Linked DNA regions of Thermochromatium tepidum ATCC 43061. The protein of the gene in region 2 interacts with the protein of the main gene of each other region in a pairwise test. Links are inferred from orthologs where the notes say so. Each region holds a gene or a part of one and is shown on either strand. Other genes may lie near its edges. The genes, in order: E6P07_RS09135 and E6P07_RS03575.

Region 1 (8,285 bases), 1.2 Mb from region 2 along the record:
GCGCAGTGCCGATCTGTTCCTCGGTGTCCCCTTCAACATCGCCAGCTATGCCCTGCTGACCCATCTGATCGCCCAGCAATGCGATCTCGAACCAGGTGAGTTCATCCACACCTTCGGCGACCTGCATCTGTATCTCAACCACCTGACCCCAGACATCGTCTACGCCCAGCTTGAACGCACACCGCGACCCCTGCCGCGCCTAATTCTTAAACGGCGTCCACCGACGCTGTTTGATTATGACTTTGAAGACATCGAGATCCAGGGTTATGACCCGCATCCAGCGATCCGCGCCCCGATCGCGGTTTAGGGCGGAATCTGCGCCTGTCTGCGCGCGGACGGCGCAGCCGCCCTATAATGTTTCTGCCGCCGAGACCCAAAGCGGACGACGGCGGGCACGCCGGAAGTCACACCTGGGACGAGTCGCCATTCGGCGCTCGGCCCAGGGGCCCGCCGCAACGCATCATCCAGCGTTGATGCCTGGGTCAAGCGCCTTCGGGATCCCTGGCCTTCAGGCTAGGGAGGATGTCAAATCTGTTTCAGATGCGGATCCTCGGTTCATCGGTTTCGCTGTCCCATGCCATCGTTTCCGAGTCACCTTGGGAACGGACGCTCCCGATCGCCCACCCAGAGGTCGCCCGAACCCAAGCCGATGCACTGATCGCACGCCCGGTGACCCGGGTCGAACCCGCCGAGATGTCTTCTTTGCGTCAACGCCCCTACAGTGCGCCGGTCAGGGTGATGATCGGCGATGGCCAGGTGCGACGCGCCTTGGCGGCCTATGCGGCGGCCCAGCGGTTGGAGCGACGCGAAGGGCTGCAATCCTTCCTGGGGATCGATGAGTATGCTTGAAGGCAGACCGACGCCTCGCGCTCAATAGCGTGCCCTGAGGATGAGCCAGTTTGAGTCCTTGCGTTCGAGTAGCAGCTCGATGATCCCCGCCAGGGTCACCGAGCGCGACTCTTGGTCGAGATAGCTGACCTGAAACACGGCCATGAGGGCACAGCGCTGGCTGTCGGCAATGGGCTGGACCTGGATCTGCTCAAAATCGATGCGCCGGGACGCGGTGATGCGGAACCACTCGGCATAGGTCTGACGGATGGCGAACCAGGTTGCCAGCTCGTTCTCCTTGGCCAGCGGACTATAAAGCGCCATCAGCGGGTCGAGCGCGCCGGCCTGATAGGCGTGCTGGAATCGGGTCAGGATCTCGGGGGCGTTCCGGCAGTCGTCGGCAAGTGCCGTGTCACCGGACCTGACGGCGGAAACCGGACCCTGGGCCAGAGGCGGGGTCGGGGGCGTGGGCGGCGCGGGCGGGGCCGCTGGGGGGATGTCGGCCCAGGGGGCGAGCGGGGTCATGCGGTCAGGACGCCTCGCGGCGGAGGTCTCGGCTGGGGGCGTCGTGGCAGGTGGGGGCAACGCCCCGAGATTCCCTGGCGTGGTGGCGACCGTTTGCGGCTCCGGCTGAGGTGCCGGGGCGATCTGAATCTGTCTCTTACCGTCTACCGACTCGGGTGTGCCGCCCAACTCCAGGTTGGGTGGGGCGGTGTCTTGCTGGGGCGCCCCGCTGGGCGAATCAGCCGGCGCGCGCATCGTCGGGATGATGCTCGGCTGCGGCGCCGCCTTCGCCTCGGGCGTCGGCGCGGTCGTGGCGATCGCTGGCGGCTGGGGTTTGGGCCTAGGTGTCGGTCTATCTGCAAGCCTTGTGGGCGGCTCGATCCCGGATGGATGATGGACGATCCTGGGGACCGGCCTGGGTGGCTTCTCGGGCCAGAGTGCGACTGTGAGTATCAGAACGCAGGCCATGGCCGCCGCGATCGACAGTCGCCGTTGGATCGGCGTACGCCCGATCCAGCGATCATGGATCCAGATCCAGGCCGGCGCAATCCGGTCTCTCAACGCCGGCGGCAGCCAGGTCGGCGGTAGACGTCTGTAGGATGGCCTGGCCGCCGTTCGGCGCGTCTGTCCCTTCCGGTTGCCGGGGCGCACCGCGCCGCTCTCGCCACGCTGGAAGGCGGTGAAGGCACGGTTGATCTGCTCGGTGCGACGGGTCGCCCAGGCAGCGCGTTTAGGGTGTCGGTCTGGGTGATAGACCTGCATCAGCCGACGATAACGCTGCTTGGCCTGTGTGAGGGTGGTACCGGGCGCAAACCCCAGACTCGCGGGTGTGGGCGGGTTCTCATCGGCGAAGAACTGCTGGTCGAGCAGGCGGTAGGCGCTGGCGCTGGCCTGATCGCGCGTCAGCCGCCGCTCGATGGCGCGTTCCAGCTCGGCGACGCGCGGATTGTCCGGATTGCTCAGCCAGATGAGCAGCTCATCGAGATGGAGCTCCAGGGCTGGGGTCGGTCGTCCACTGACGAGTGCCTTGGCAATCTGGTGCGTCCAGGACAGGTGCATAGATTCGGACGTTGGGTGTGGTGTGTCAGTCGTCGCGGCGGAACTCGCCCTCGATCACCCGGGTCTCGGTCCAGACCTTACCGGACGCTTGCAGGTGCATGGACTGGAGCTGGATGTAGTGCTCGATCAGCCGGTGGCGTAGCGGTGGGATCAGGAGCAGGAAGCCTAGACTGTCGGTCAAGAAACCGGGCAGGATCAGGCAGAGTCCGGCGACGAGGACCAGCGCCCCATCCAGTAGCTCGATGGCGGGCACCGCGCCACGCTCGAGCAGGTCGCGCATCCGGATGAGGATACCGAAGCCCTGATGGCGAACCAGCCAGACGCCGATGACAGCGGTCAGGATCGAGAGCAGGATGGTCGAGAGGGCGCCGATCTTGGCGCCAACCTGAATCAGGACATAGAGCTCGGTCAGCGGCAAGCCGATGAAGAGCAATAACAGCAGTGGCACCATGGGGGCTCCGTTGGATGACTGGGCTTTCAGAAGATGGAATCTATCGCGGTCGGCGCGGTCAGAGTCGGTCGTTCGTCGACTCCGACGGTTGGCCGAAACCTTAACCTGTCGGCGAGATCCAGTCCAAGCAAGATCGAGTTTACCGTCTATGTCGTTGCCGCATCGTTTGATCCTCTGTACCTGTCCCGACCGAGACACGGCCCTGGGTCTGGCCGAGACCCTGGTCGAGGAGCGGTTGGCTGCCTGTGTCAATCTGCTGCCTGGCCTGATCTCGATCTATCGTTGGGAGGGATGTATCCAGCGTGACTCGGAGGTGCTGCTGCTGATCAAGACCGTCGAGGCGCGTGTCGAGCCGCTCACTGACCGGCTGCGCCTGTTGCATCCCTACGAGGTACCGGAGATCATCGCCCTCCCCATCGTCTCGGGGTCGAGCGACTATCTGAATTGGGTGAGCGAATGCGTGAACGCCGTGGAGCAGGACTCGTGAAGCGACCGTGGTTTTTGGCCGGGGCGTGGCTGTGGCTGGTGGCGGCCTTGGACGGTACTCAAGCCCTGGCCGATGACTTCCTGAGCCAGGAGCAGGCGTTTCCGGTCAGCGCCGAGGTGATCGGGCCGGAAGCGGTGCGCGTCGTCTGGGATACGGCGGACGGTTACTATCTCTACAAGAGCAAGCTCAGGTTCGACTCCGAGACGCCTGGCATCAGGCTCGGCACGGCGGTCCTGCCCGAGGCCGAGATCAAACAGGACGAGTTCTTCGGCGAGGTCGAGATCTACCGTGGGCGCCTGGTGGTCGATCTACCGATCACGCGCGCACCGGACTCGGACAATCGTCTGAGGTTGCGGATCGATTCACAGGGGTGCGCCGACGCCGGATTCTGCTACCCGCCGCATCGTGAGACACTGACGCTGGCGTTGCCCGAGCCGGCAGCCAGACTCCCCGTCGCTGCCCCGGCGACGACCGGGGACAAACCGCGTCGTCTGGCCGATCTGCTGACCTCAGTGCCGCCGGCTCGCGGTCTGTCTGGCACGGAGGACATCCCCGAGGTCGAGCAGGCCTTTCGCGTGCAGGCCGAGGTCGAGGCGCCCGATCGCGTTCGGCTCACCTGGGACATCGCGCCCGGAACCTATCTCTATGCCGATCTGATCGAGATCGCGCTCGTCGATTCGCCGGATGTCGCGCTCGGTACCATCGAACGTCCGGCGGGCACGCTCAAGCATGATTCGGTATTGCCCGACGGCTCCATCGGCGATGTCGAGATCCATCAGGGCCGACTGGATCTGACCGTGCAGCTCCAGCGCGTAACGACTGCGCCGATCACAGCAACCCTGATCGTCAAATATCAGGGTTGTGCCGAGATCGGGATCTGCTATCCGCCGCAGAGCCGGCGTATCACGCTCAATCTGCCCGAAGCGCCGGCCACGCTGGCCGATGCCGCGACGATGACGACGAGCCAGTCGGTTGCGGAGGATGCGGCAATCGTGCAGGCCGCGCCGGTCAATGACCCAGGCGGGAGCGGCCCGCCGGTCTCCGAACAGGACCGAATCGCCGCCGTGCTCGCCGGCGAGGGGCTGTGGGTGATCATCGCCGTCTTCTTCGGTTTCGGGTTGCTCTTGGCCTTCACGCCCTGCGTCTTTCCGATGATCCCGATCCTCTCGGGCATCATCGCCGGCCAGGGCGCGGGGCTGACCACGCGCAAGGCGTTCGTGCTGTCGCTGGTCTATGTGCTGGCGATGGCCCTGACCTATACCCTCGTCGGCGTGCTCGCCGGACTATTGGGGGCCAATCTCCAGGCCGCCTTTCAGAATCCCTGGATCCTGACCGCCTTTGCCCTGGTGTTCGTGGGACTGGCGCTGTCGATGTTCGGTTTCTACGAGCTGCAATTGCCTTCCAGCCTGCAATCCAAGCTTGCCGAGCTGAGCAACCGTCAGCAGGGCGGGACCCTGATCGGTGTGGCCATCATGGGTCTGCTCTCGGCCCTGATCGTGGGGCCTTGCGTGGCACCGCCGCTGTTCGGGGCGCTGATCTACATCGGCCACACCGGGGATGCACTGCTCGGCGGGTTGGCGTTGTTTGCACTCAGTCTCGGCATGGGTGTGCCCCTGATCCTCATCGGCACCTCGGTCGGTCGCTATCTACCACGCGCTGGGGCCTGGATGAATACCGTCAAGGCCGTGTTCGGTGTGGCGCTGCTGGGTGTGGCGATCCTGATGCTCGAACGCCTCCTGCCGCCGGCGCTCGCGATGGTGCTCTGGGCGCTGCTGCTGATCTGCTCGGCAGTCTATATGGGCGCACTCAACCAGCTCCAGCCAGGCGCGAATGCCTGGTTCAAGCTATGGAAGGGGCTAGGTCTGGTGCTGCTGATCTATGGCGCGCTCATGCTGATCGGCGCCGCGGCCGGCGGGCGCGACACGCTCCAGCCGCTGCGGGGGCTGATCCCTGGGGGCGGGGTCGAGCAGCTCGGGTTCAAACGCATCAAATCCGTGGCCGACCTGGAGCGCGAGCTCGCTCAGGCGCGGTCGGACGGCCAACCGGTGCTGCTTGACTTCTATGCCGACTGGTGTGTTTCCTGCCAAGAGATGGAGCGTTACACCTTCAGCGATCCGTCCGTGATGGCCGAGCTGAGGCGCTTCGTTCGGCTCCAGGCCGACGTCACGGCCAACGATGCCGAGGATCGCGCCCTGATCCAGGGTCGTTTCGGTCTGCCTGGACCTCCGGCGATCCTGTTTTTCGATCGCGCGGGTCGGGAACTGACCCACTTTCGTCTGGTGGGCTTCAAACCCGCCGAACCCTTCGCCCGTCATCTGCGTCAGGTTGCGCCATGAAAGCCTTGAAAGTCATCCTGGTCACTGTGCTTGCCGCTGGTATCAGTATCGGGGCGGCCATCGTCGGTCAGCACTGGATCGATGTCGAGGGCACCAACAGCGGCGGACAGGCCGAGCGCCCAAACGAGTCGCTCGACACCCTGCCCGATTTGCGTTTGCAAGACCTTGAAGGACGCCAGGTCTCCAGCAGTGCCTGGGCCGGCAAGGTGCTGGTGGTCAACTTCTGGGCCACCTGGTGTCCGCCCTGTTTGTCCGAAATCCCGAGGTTCGTCGAGGCTCAGGAACGGCTGCGCGAATCCGGCGTACAGTTTGTCGGCATCGCCGTCGATCGGGTCGAGGAGGTGCGCGCCTTCGTCGCCGCGCACCCGGTCAATTATCCGCTCCTGATCGCCACGCCCGAGGTGCTCGAACTCTCGGTGAGACTCGGCAACCGGCTCGAAGTGCTGCCCTTCACCCTGATCTTCGATCGGCATGGGCGGCGTGTCCACAGTCAGATCGGCGAACTGAGCACCGAGGAACTGACCCATTACCTGGACTCGCTGCTCGTGAAGGATGGACCGCACGTCTCACGCACACCCTGATCCTTGCTGGACAAGATCCTGCGAAATCCGCACAATTTGGCATGATTTGCCGCCGATTTCCTCCGGATGGCAATGATGCGTCTCCTTATCTTCTTTGGTCTGCAAGCGATTGGCGCCATGGCCTCGATCCTGGTCCTGAACGGACCCAATCTCAATCTGCTCGGCACCCGCGAACCCGGTCACTATGGGCGCGCCACCCTGGCCGACATCGAGCACCGGCTTGTGGCCATGGCCCGGGAAGCCGGCCATGAATTGACCTTCGTGCAGAGCAACGCCGAGCACGTCCTGATCGAGACCATCCATCAGGCTGGGCGCGATGGGGTGCAGTTCATCCTCATCAATCCGGCTGCCTTTACCCACACCAGCGTCGCCTTGCGCGATGCCCTGCTGGCCGTGGCCATCCCCTTCATCGAGGTACACCTGTCGAACGTGTACGCCCGCGAGCCCTTCCGCACCCACTCCTATTTCTCCGACATCGCGGTGGGCGTGATCTGCGGGCTCGGGGCCGAGGGGTATGCGCTGGCGCTAAGCGCCGCGCTCGGTCGACTGGCCCAGGATCCAACGAACGAGAACCACTGACACCATGGACATTCGCAAGGTCAAGAAGCTGATCGAGCTGTTGGGACAATCCGATGTCACCGAGATCGAGATCCACGAGGGCGAGGAATCGGTGCGCATCAGCCGCCAACCGAGCGGCGGTACGGCGATGCCCTTCTACCTACCCCCGGGGATGCCGATGCCCACGGTGGGCACCGCCCCGCCGCCGGTCGCCACACCGACCGCCCAGTCGGTAGATGACGAGGACGAGGACCAAACCACTGGTCACCTGGTGCGTTCACCCATGGTCGGGACCTTCTATCGCGCGCCCTCGCCGACGTCCAAACCCTTCGTCGAGGAGGGGCAGACGGTCAAGCCGGGCGATACGCTCTGCATCATCGAGGCGATGAAGATCCTCAACCAGATCGAGAGCGAGTACGCAGGGACGGTCAGGCGCATCCTGGTCGAGAACGGACAGCCGGTGGAGTACAACCAGCCGCTGTTCCTGATCGACTGAGGTCTGCCATCATGCCCGCCATGATCGAGAAGGTTCTGATCGCCAACCGGGGTGAGATCGCGCTGCGCATCCTGCGTGCCTGTCGTGAGCTCGGCATCAAGACGGTCGCCGTCCACTCCGAGCCCGATCGCGATCTCAAGCATGTGCTGCTGGCCGATGAGTCGGTCTGCATCGGCCCGGCCCCAGCGCTCCAGAGTTATCTCAATATCCCGGCCATCATCAGCGCCGCCGAGGTCACGGACACGGTGGCCATCCATCCCGGCTATGGCTTTCTGTCGGAAAACGCCGACTTCGCCGAGCGGGTCGAGAAGTCGGGCTTCATCTTCATTGGCCCGCGTCCCGAGACCATTCGGCTCATGGGCGATAAGGTCTCGGCCATCGCGGCCATGAAGGCCGCTGGCGTGCCCTGCGTGCCCGGCTCCGACGGTCCGATCGACGACAACAAAAAGCGGACACTCGAGATCGCGCGCGAGATCGGCTATCCGGTCATGATCAAGTCGTCCGGAGGCGGTGGTGGGCGCGGGATGCGCGTGGTGCACTCGGAGGCGACCCTGCTCAACGCGATCGCCCTCACCCAGGCCGAGGCGGCGGCGGCCTTCAATAACGATACGGTCTATCTAGAGAAATATCTGGAAAACCCGCGTCATATCGAGTTCCAGGTCCTGGCCGACCAGATGGGCAATGCCATCCATCTCGGCGAGCGCGACTGCTCGATGCAGCGGCGGCATCAGAAGGTGGTGGAAGAGGCGCCCGCGCCCGGGATCACCGAGGAACAGCGCCGTGCGATCGGCGAGCGCTGCGCCGCGGCCTGTCGTTCGATCGGCTACCGCGGGGCGGGGACGTTCGAGTTCCTCTATGAAAACGGGCAGTTCTATTTCATCGAGATGAACACCCGCGTCCAGGTCGAGCATCCGGTCACCGAGATGGTCACGGGGGTGGATATCGTCAAGGAGCAGATCCTGATTGCCGCCGGCGAGCCGCTGCG
Region 2 (8,160 bases):
CCATGGCATTGCCGGGTGCTGTGATGCGGATCTTGACGATGGGCTCCAGGATCACCGGCTGGGCCTTGAGCACGGCGTCGATGAAGGCCTTGCGTCCGGCGGTGGCAAAGGCGATGTCCTTGGAGTCCACCGGATGGTGTTTGCCGTCGTAGACGGTGACCTTCACGTCCTGGAGCGGATAACCAGCGATGACTCCCTCTTCCAGCACCTGACGCACGCCCTTTTCGATCGAGGGGATGAAGTTGCCCGGAATGGCACCACCGACCACGGCATCGACGAACTCGAACCCGGTCCCACGTTCCCTGGGCTCGACCCGCAGATAGACCTCAGCGAACTGCCCGGCGCCGCCGGTCTGCTTCTTGTGCCGATGGTGCCCCTCGGCCCGGCCCAGGATGGTCTCGCGATAGGGGATACTCGGCGGTCGGGTCTCGACCTCGACATGGAACTGATCGGTGAGCCGCCGCAGCACCACCTTGAGATGGGCCTCGCCGAGTCCACGTACCACGGTCTCGTTGGCGCTGGCGTTGTGCTCGATATGGAGGCAGGGGTCTTCCGAGCGCAGTTTGTTGAGCGTGTCGGTGAGCTTTTGTTCGTCGCCGCGCTTGCTGGGGCTGATCGCCAGTCCGAACAGCGGGACCGGGCATTCCATCGTGGTCAGATGGAGATGATCCTCATCGTGCGAGTCGTGCAGCACGGCATCGAAATGGATGTCATCGATCCGGGTCACAGCCAGGATATCACCCGGGACGCCCTCCTCGACCTCGATCAGATCCTTACCGTGCACGCGGTAGAGATGGTTGACCTTGAACGGCTTGCGCGCGTCGCCGATGAAGAGCTGACTGGAGGGGGTGATGCGGCCCTGATGGACGCGGAAGATGCCGATCTTGCCGCGATAGGGGTCGTTGAGGACCTTGAACACATGGGCCACGACATGCAGCCTCGGATCCGGGATGACGCGCACCGGCTCCATGGCTGCGCCCTCGCCCTTGAGAAAGGGTGGGGGGTTCCCCTCGGCTGGGTTGGGCATCAGCCGCGCCAGGATCTCCAAGAGCTCCGGGATGCCGACGCCGGTCTGGGCCGAGACATAGCAGATCGGCATCAGGTGCGCCTCGCGGAGCGCCGCCTCGAAGGGTTCGTGGATCTGCTCGGGCTGAAGCTCCTGGCCCTGCTCCAGATAGAGCGCCATGAGATCCTCATCGACCTCGACCACCTGGTCGATGATCTGGCGGTGCGCCTCCTCGACCGAGGAAAAATCCGTAGTCCCGCCGCTGGGTTGGAAGAAGCAGTCGACCACACGCCTCCCACCCTCGGCGGGCAGGTTGATCGGCAGACACTCGGGGCCAAAGGTCTCGCGGATCTGGGCGGTTAACTGACCCAGGTCGACGTGCTCGGCGTCGATCTGGTTGACGATGATCAACCGGCATAGATGACGGTTGTCGGCGGCCTTCATCATGCGGGTGGTCATGGATTCGATCCCGGTCTGGGCGTTGATGACCAGGGCCGCGGTCTCAACCGCCGGCAGCACCGAGAGACTGCGCCCGAGGAAGTCGGGATAGCCGGGGGTGTCGATCAGATTGATGTGCTTTCCGCTGCTGGTGAAGCTGGTGATGGCAGCATCGAGCGAGTGCTGCAACTCCTTTTCCATGGGGTCGAAGTCGCAGATCGTGGTGCCCTTGGTGACGTTACCGGGCACATCGATGACGCCGGTGGCCGCGAGCAGCGCCTCCACCAGGGTGGTCTTTCCAGAGCCGGCGTGACCGACCAGGGCGATGTTGCGGACGTCCTCGGCATTGTAGTCAGACATCTTGGATCCCGTCGTGGCGCTTGAGTGGAAATCGGGGCGCTGAGTCGGCGCCCAGGGAGGTTCTTCCGAACGAATCGAAATTATACTGTAATCGAAGCTGGACTCAGGCGAGCTGAGGGAAGCACTGATTCAATCAGCGCTTCCCATCCGAGGCAGGAGGCCTGCCCGAACCAGGGCTTAAAGCCCGGGATACGCTAAGGGCCCATCCCGGGGTGGCAAAACCTTCTCAAGTAACCCATTGATTTTGTAGGAGCGGCTTCAGCCGCGATTGAGAGGCACGCGATTTATTAGTGTTTCCTTAGCACAACGCTGGAGGCCAAAGATGGCACTAGTCCTCAAATCCGATGCCTTTGTCGATGGTGGATCCATTCCATTGCGTTATACCTGCGAGGGCGAGGACTGCTCGCCGCCATTGAGATGGGAGAATCTACCGGAGGGGACCCGGAGCCTGGTGCTGATCGTCGATGACCCGGATGCGCCCGATCCGGCGGCACCGCGCATGGTCTGGGATCACTGGATCCTCTACAACATCCCGCCTGAGTGCGGGGGCCTGCCCGAGGACGCCGCGCGCACCGGGCTGCCCGCGGGCACGCGCGAAGGGATCAATAGCTGGGGGCGGACCGGATACGGCGGTCCCTGTCCACCGATCGGGCGTCACCGCTATTTTCATCGGCTCTATGCCCTGGATGTCTGTCTTGCAGATCTGGGCACACCCCGCAAGGATGACCTGCTGCTGGCGATGGACGATCACATCCTGGGCCACGCCGAGCTGGTCGGAACCTACCAAAAGTCAGCGACGGGCTGATACCGACCGACTCGAAACGAGGCGCGGGGATGCCGAGGACGCCCTGTCCTTGGCGTCGGCGTATGCGTTCAGGGGCGCACATGTTCGATGTGGATCTGGATGGTGTCCTGGGTATCACGCCGGATTGGTCCAGACTCGCCGAACAGATCGCCGGGCTGGGGCGTGGCCTGTCCGCTCAGCGCGACCCGTGCCCCGACCTGGACCTGGTCGAAGGCCGACAGTCGCAGGGCTGGGCTTATGGCCTGGCTGTCGTCGAGCGTCAGGGTCGCGGGCAGATCCTTCACCTGGAGACGCTGCACGGCCAACGGCATCGGCGGTCCCTGAACGGCACGCGCAAAGACAAAGACCGTATCCTCAGGCGAGACACGATCCGAAAGACTCGGATCGAGACTGACGGCCAGGGTCAGACGCGCTTGGGAGGCCGTCGCAGACGGCTCAGGGGGCTGGGCAGGCGTCTCGGGATTCGCCGCCTCGGCTTGAGATCTAGCCGGTGCAGCTGAGTCCGAGGTTGTAGGGACCGCCGTTTCGCCAGGCGTGGTCGATGCGCTTGCGGTCGGGACCCCGGCGCGACGCTGGGCCTCGTCCATCATCTGTCGCAGATTGCCAGCCTCCTCGCTTGCCGGATCGAGCTCATCGAGGATGCCCTGCCAGGTGGTGCGCGCGGCCTGATATTGACCGCGCTGGAAGGCGATCAGACCCGAGAACCAGCGCGCATTGGAGTTGCTTGGGTCCAGGGCGAGCGCCTCGGCGATCAACTCGGCGGGACGTCCCAACAAACTCTTGTTGGGATCGGCCAGTCCCAACACCTCGGCATAGGCGATCTTGAGCTCGACCTCGTTGGGCGCGAGCGCATAGGCGCGCTCCATGGCCTTGACCCCGGCATCGAGCCGACCCATGGCCAGATAGGTGCGGCTGAGCATCATCCAGCCATCGATATTGGTCGGCTCCTGTTCGAGCCGTTGTTCCAACTGCTGGACCAGCTCATCCAGCGAGGCGGCCTGGGTCTTGTCGCTTGCAGACAGGGCGTCCGCTAGATGCCGGTCGATCAGATCTGTTCGACCGAGTTCCAGATAGGCGAGCACGGTGGCCGTGGGGACGATGAGGGTCAACGCCAGACCCAGTGCCCAGCGACTGAAGGCCGAACTCGGACGCGCGGCCTTGGCGGACTCGGCGCCTTCCAGATCGTAGAGCAGCTCGCGCTCAAGATCGCGTCGTGCGGCGTCGTACTGTTCCTGGTTGAGAAAACCGGTCTCCAGATCGGCGTCGAGTTCCTTCAGCCGTTGCTGGAAGACCTCCAGGTTGAGCCGATCCTGACTGGGCGCGGTATCCAGCGGCGTGGGTCGCACCAGAGGCGCGAGCACGAAGACGAGCGACAAAGCCAGCAGAAGGCCGGCAAGGATCCAGAAAATAATCATGGGTTTCGAGTCATTTGGTCGCCGGTCTCGGCGAGGAGCTGTTGTAATCGGGCGCGTTCGGTCTCGCTCAGATCCTGGTCGGGTTCGGCCGTCTTGCGCTGGAGCGTGCGCGCAAGCAGATAGGCCCCAAAACCGACGAACAGGAAGGGGCCGAACCAGAGCACCAGGGTCGAGGCCTTGAGCGGCGGATCATAGAGCACGAAGTCGCCATAGCGCGCGACCAGAAAGTCGATGACCTCCTGACGGCTCCGGCCCTCCTGCATCAGGCGATAGACCTCCTTGCGCAGGTCCTGGGCGACGCTGGCCTGCGAGCCGGCGAGCGATTCGTTCTGACAGACCAAACAGCGCAGCTCGCCGATGAGTGCGCGGAACTCCCGGGTGCGTGCCGGATCCTCGAAGGTAAATTCTTCCAGGGTGAAGGCGCGGGACTGAGTCGTCAGCAAGACACTGCCGAGGCTCAAGGCCGCCAGGACGGTTGTGGTGGATAGCCGCTTCATGACTTGCCCTTTCGATACTGCTCGACGATGGGTTGGATCTCCTTGGCCCAGACCTGGGCATCGATCGGGCCGACCCGTTTGTGACGGATGATGCCCTCGGCGTCGACGACAAAGCTCTCGGGGGCACCATAGACGCCCCAGTCGATCCCGGCTTGATTATCCGGGTCGTAGAGGGAGACCGTATAGGGATCACCGAAGCGCCGGAGCATGGCCAGCGCCTCGGACCGGGTGTCCTTCCAGTTGAAGCCGATCACCCGCACGCCATACTCACGCGCGATACGCATGAGCTCGGCGTGTTCCTGACGGCAGGACGGACACCACGAGGCCCAGACGTTCACCAGCGACACCTCGCCGATGAGGATGTCGCGGGTCAGGGTGCGGTTGGGATCCTTGAGATCGGGCAGACTGAACTCAGGGGCCGGTTTGCCGACCAGGGGCGAGGGGATCTGGCGCGGATCCAGTTGCAATCCATAGAAGAGCAGGGCCGCCAGGGCCAGGAAGACCCCGAGCGGGATGAGGGCGCGTTTGGCGGATGGGTTCATGTTCGATCCTTCAGGCCTTGGCCAGCGCGATCCCGGTCGGAACGGTCGCGGTCTGGCGCACGGTACGATAACGCCGATCGGTCGCGGCCCAGGCGCCGCCGATGGCCATCAGGAGGCAGCCGAGCCAGATCCAGCGCACATAGGGTTTGTAATAAAGCCGCACTGCCCAGTCACCCTGGGTACCGACCGGCTCGCCGAGCGAGACATAGATGTCGCGCAAGAGTCCGGCATCGATCGCCGCCTCGGTCATGGGCATGCCGCCCGAGAGATAATGGCGCTTCTCGGGAGAGAGGCGGGCGATCTCCCGTTCGCCGCGATAGACGATGAAGTCGCCCCGGAACGCCCGATAGTTGGGTCCGGGCACGGCGGTCACGCCATTGAACTGGAAGCGGTAGCCTGCGACCTCGTGACTGGCGCCGGGCGATAGCCGTACATCGGTCTCTTCGCCGTGGATCGAGACCAGGGTCACGCCGACGATGAAGACCGCTAGCCCCAGGTGCGCCAACCACATGCCGTAATAGCCGCGGCTGTTGCCAGCGAGATCGGCCTTGAGCGCGCGCAGCCCGCCCTTGTGCCTGAGCCGCTCGAATAGACCCAGCACATGGGCGACCACCAGCCATACCGCCATGCCGACGCCGAATCCGGTCGCTATCTGATCAGCGGACATTCCCGGCAGCGAGACCGCTAGGAAGGCCGTAACGCCGAGCGCCAGCGCAATCCAGAGCGCGCGCACCAGACGCCAGGGCTCGTCGTGTTTCCAGTGCACATGGGGCCCGATCGCCGTGGCCAGGATTAGGAGCGGCGACAGGGCAACAAACATCTTGTTGAACCAGGGGAAGCCGACCGAGATCTTGCCCCAGCCCGCCGCCTCATAGATCAGCGGGGCCAGGGTGCCGAACAGCACCAGGGCGGCGAGGGTGGAGAGCAAAAGGTTGTTGATGAGCAGAAAGGTCTCGCGCGAGAGCAGATCGAAGCGTCCGCCGCCAGAGATCGTCGGTGCGCGCCAGGCATAGAGCGCGAGCGAACCGCCGATGACGAGACATAGAAACAGCAGGATGAAGGTACCGCGCGCCGGATCCGTGGCAAAGGCATGGACCGAGGTCAAGACCCCCGAACGCACCAGAAAGGTGCCGAGCAAAGACAGCGAGAAGGTCGCAATCGCCAGCAGCACCGTCCAGTTCTTGAAGGCCGCGCGCTTCTCGGTCACCGCCAGCGAGTGTATCAGTGCGGTACCGACCAGCCAGGGCATGAAGGAGGCATTCTCGACCGGGTCCCAGAACCACCAGCCGCCCCAGCCGAGTTCGTAGTAGGCCCACCAGGAGCCGAGTGCGATGCCGATGGTCAGGAATACCCAGGCCATGGTGGTCCAGGGCCGCGACCAGCGTGCCCAGGCCGCGTCGAGCTTGCCGCCGATCAGGGCAGCGATGGCAAAGGCAAAGGCCACCGAGAAGCCGACATAGCCCATATAGAGCAGCGGCGGGTGGATGGCCAATCCGGGATCCTGCAACAGCGGATTGAGGTCGCGGCCCTCGGGCGGTGCTGGGAAGATCCGCTCGAACGGGTTGGAGGTCAGCAGCATGAACAGCAGGAAGCCGATCGCGACCATCGCCTGGACCGAGAGGACGCGCGCGATCATCGGCAGCGGCAGGTGGCGGCTGAACTGCGCGACCGCTGCGCCCCAGCCGGCGAGCATCAGTACCCACAGCAGCAGCGAGCCCTCGTGTGCCCCCCAGATGGCCGAGACCTTATAGGGCGTCGGCATCAGGGTATTGGAATTGGACGCGACATAGAGCACCGAAAAATCATCGCCTAGGAAGGCGATCAGCAGACAGAGAAAGGCGATGCCGATGAAGCTGAGCTGACCCCAGGCCAGCGGACGCGCCATGGCCATCCAGGCGCGGTTGCCGGTGAAGCTCCCGATCAGGGGCACGCTGGCCTGGACCAGGGTCAGCATCAGCGCCAGCAATAGGGCGAAATGACCGAGTTCAGGGACCATCAGTGGGCGGCTCCGCTGTTGGCTGGGGGTTGGCCAGCGGCCCCTGCCACACCCTCGGCATGGGCGGTCTGGAGCGTGCTTGCGACCTCGGGTGGCATGTATTCCTCATCATGCTTGGCCAGGACCTCCTCGGCCTGGAACACGCCATCCGGGCGTAGTCGGCCCTTGGCGACAACGCCCGAGCCTTCCTTGAACAAATCGGGCAAGATGCCCTCATAGGCGACCTTGACGGTCGCTACGTTGTCGGTCACGTCGAAATAGACCGTCAGGCCCTCGTCCTGGCGCCGCAACGAACCCTTGGTGACCAGTCCGCCGAGTCGGAAGACGTGATTGCTTGGGGCCTCCTTGGCCAGCACCTGGGAGGGGCTGAAGAAATAGGAGAGATTGCTCTGGAGGGCGGTGATGGCCAGGGTCGAGGCCGCGCCAATCCCGAGGATCGCCAGGCCGACGAAGAGCAGGCGTTTCTGTCGTGCTTTCATAGCGGGCATTTCACTCCGAACGCGAGGATTGGGACAGTCGGGCCAGTCGACCCAAACGCGCCCAAATGGTTCGCTGCTGAAGACGCAGTTGTAGCACCTCAGCCACCAAGACCAGGGCCACCATGCCATAGGCGCCCCAGACGAAGAAGGCGTAACCGCCCTGAGAGAGGAAATCGCTCATCGTGAACGCTCCCGGTTCAGCAATTCTTGGACCCAGCTCGCTTCGGCCTCGCGCCTGAGGATGATCGCACGCAGTCGCATCAAGCTGGTCGCAAAGGAGTACATCCAGAAGGCCAGGGTCATGGTCAGCATCGAAAATAGGATGTTGCTCTCGATCTTGCCCAGCCCAGAACGCTGGTGGAGGGCCGCGCACTGGGTTGGGTCGGGACAGTTGATCGACCAGTAGATGACCGGGACCATGACCAGTCCGACGATCGCCAGCAGGGCCGAGGCGCGGTCGGCGCGGCGGGTGTCGTCGATGGCGGCGTGCAGGGCGATATAGCCGATATAGAGAAAGAACAGCACCAGCTCCGAGGTCAGACGCGGATCCCAGTCCCAATAGGTGCCCCAGCTCGGACGGCCCCAAAAGGCACCGGTCCAGAGCGCCAGGAAGGTGAAGACC

What was found.
Region 1: the proteins of E6P07_RS03575 (region 2) and E6P07_RS09135 interact in binary tests that used the Escherichia coli proteins (3 or more experiments, as listed by UniProt). The link is inferred for Thermochromatium tepidum ATCC 43061 from one-to-one orthologs.

The regions. Positions count from the first base shown.
Region 1 is NZ_CP039268.1:1,988,524-1,996,808, reverse strand. What follows is about bases 2,930-5,995. They hold E6P07_RS09135 (protein-disulfide reductase DsbD), read left to right. Parts: upstream 2,930-3,325; coding sequence 3,326-5,665; downstream 5,666-5,995. Other genes in these bases: E6P07_RS09130 (TlpA family protein disulfide reductase), read left to right, coding at 5,662-5,995; cutA (divalent-cation tolerance protein CutA), read left to right, coding at 2,991-3,329. Also shown: E6P07_RS09160 (thymidylate synthase), read left to right, coding at 1-307; E6P07_RS09155 (hypothetical protein), read left to right, coding at 523-849; E6P07_RS09150 (J domain-containing protein), read right to left, coding at 871-2,391; E6P07_RS09145 (FxsA family protein), read right to left, coding at 2,417-2,839; more of E6P07_RS09130, read left to right, coding at 5,996-6,246; aroQ (type II 3-dehydroquinate dehydratase), read left to right, coding at 6,364-6,825; accB (acetyl-CoA carboxylase biotin carboxyl carrier protein), read left to right, coding at 6,830-7,300; accC (acetyl-CoA carboxylase biotin carboxylase subunit), read left to right, coding at 7,321-8,285. UniProt on the Escherichia coli protein: Required to facilitate the formation of correct disulfide bonds in some periplasmic proteins and for the assembly of the periplasmic c-type cytochromes.
Region 2 is NZ_CP039268.1:784,056-792,215, forward strand. The notes cover bases 3,291-6,231. They hold E6P07_RS03575 (DsbE family thiol:disulfide interchange protein), read right to left. Parts: upstream 5,064-6,231; coding sequence 4,518-5,063; downstream 3,291-4,517. Other genes in these bases: ccmI (c-type cytochrome biogenesis protein CcmI), read right to left, coding at 3,291-4,024; E6P07_RS03570 (cytochrome c-type biogenesis protein), read right to left, coding at 4,021-4,521; E6P07_RS03580 (heme lyase CcmF/NrfE family subunit), read right to left, coding at 5,074-6,231. Outside these bases: fusA (elongation factor G), read right to left, coding at 1-1,804; E6P07_RS03560 (YbhB/YbcL family Raf kinase inhibitor-like protein), read left to right, coding at 2,127-2,609; more of ccmI, read right to left, coding at 2,678-3,290; more of E6P07_RS03580, read right to left, coding at 6,232-7,059; cytochrome c maturation protein CcmE, read right to left, coding at 7,059-7,538; heme exporter protein CcmD, read right to left, coding at 7,549-7,719; cytochrome c biogenesis protein CcsA, read right to left, coding at 7,716-8,160. UniProt on the Escherichia coli protein: Involved in disulfide bond formation. Catalyzes a late, reductive step in the assembly of periplasmic c-type cytochromes, probably the reduction of disulfide bonds of the apocytochrome c to allow covalent linkage with the heme.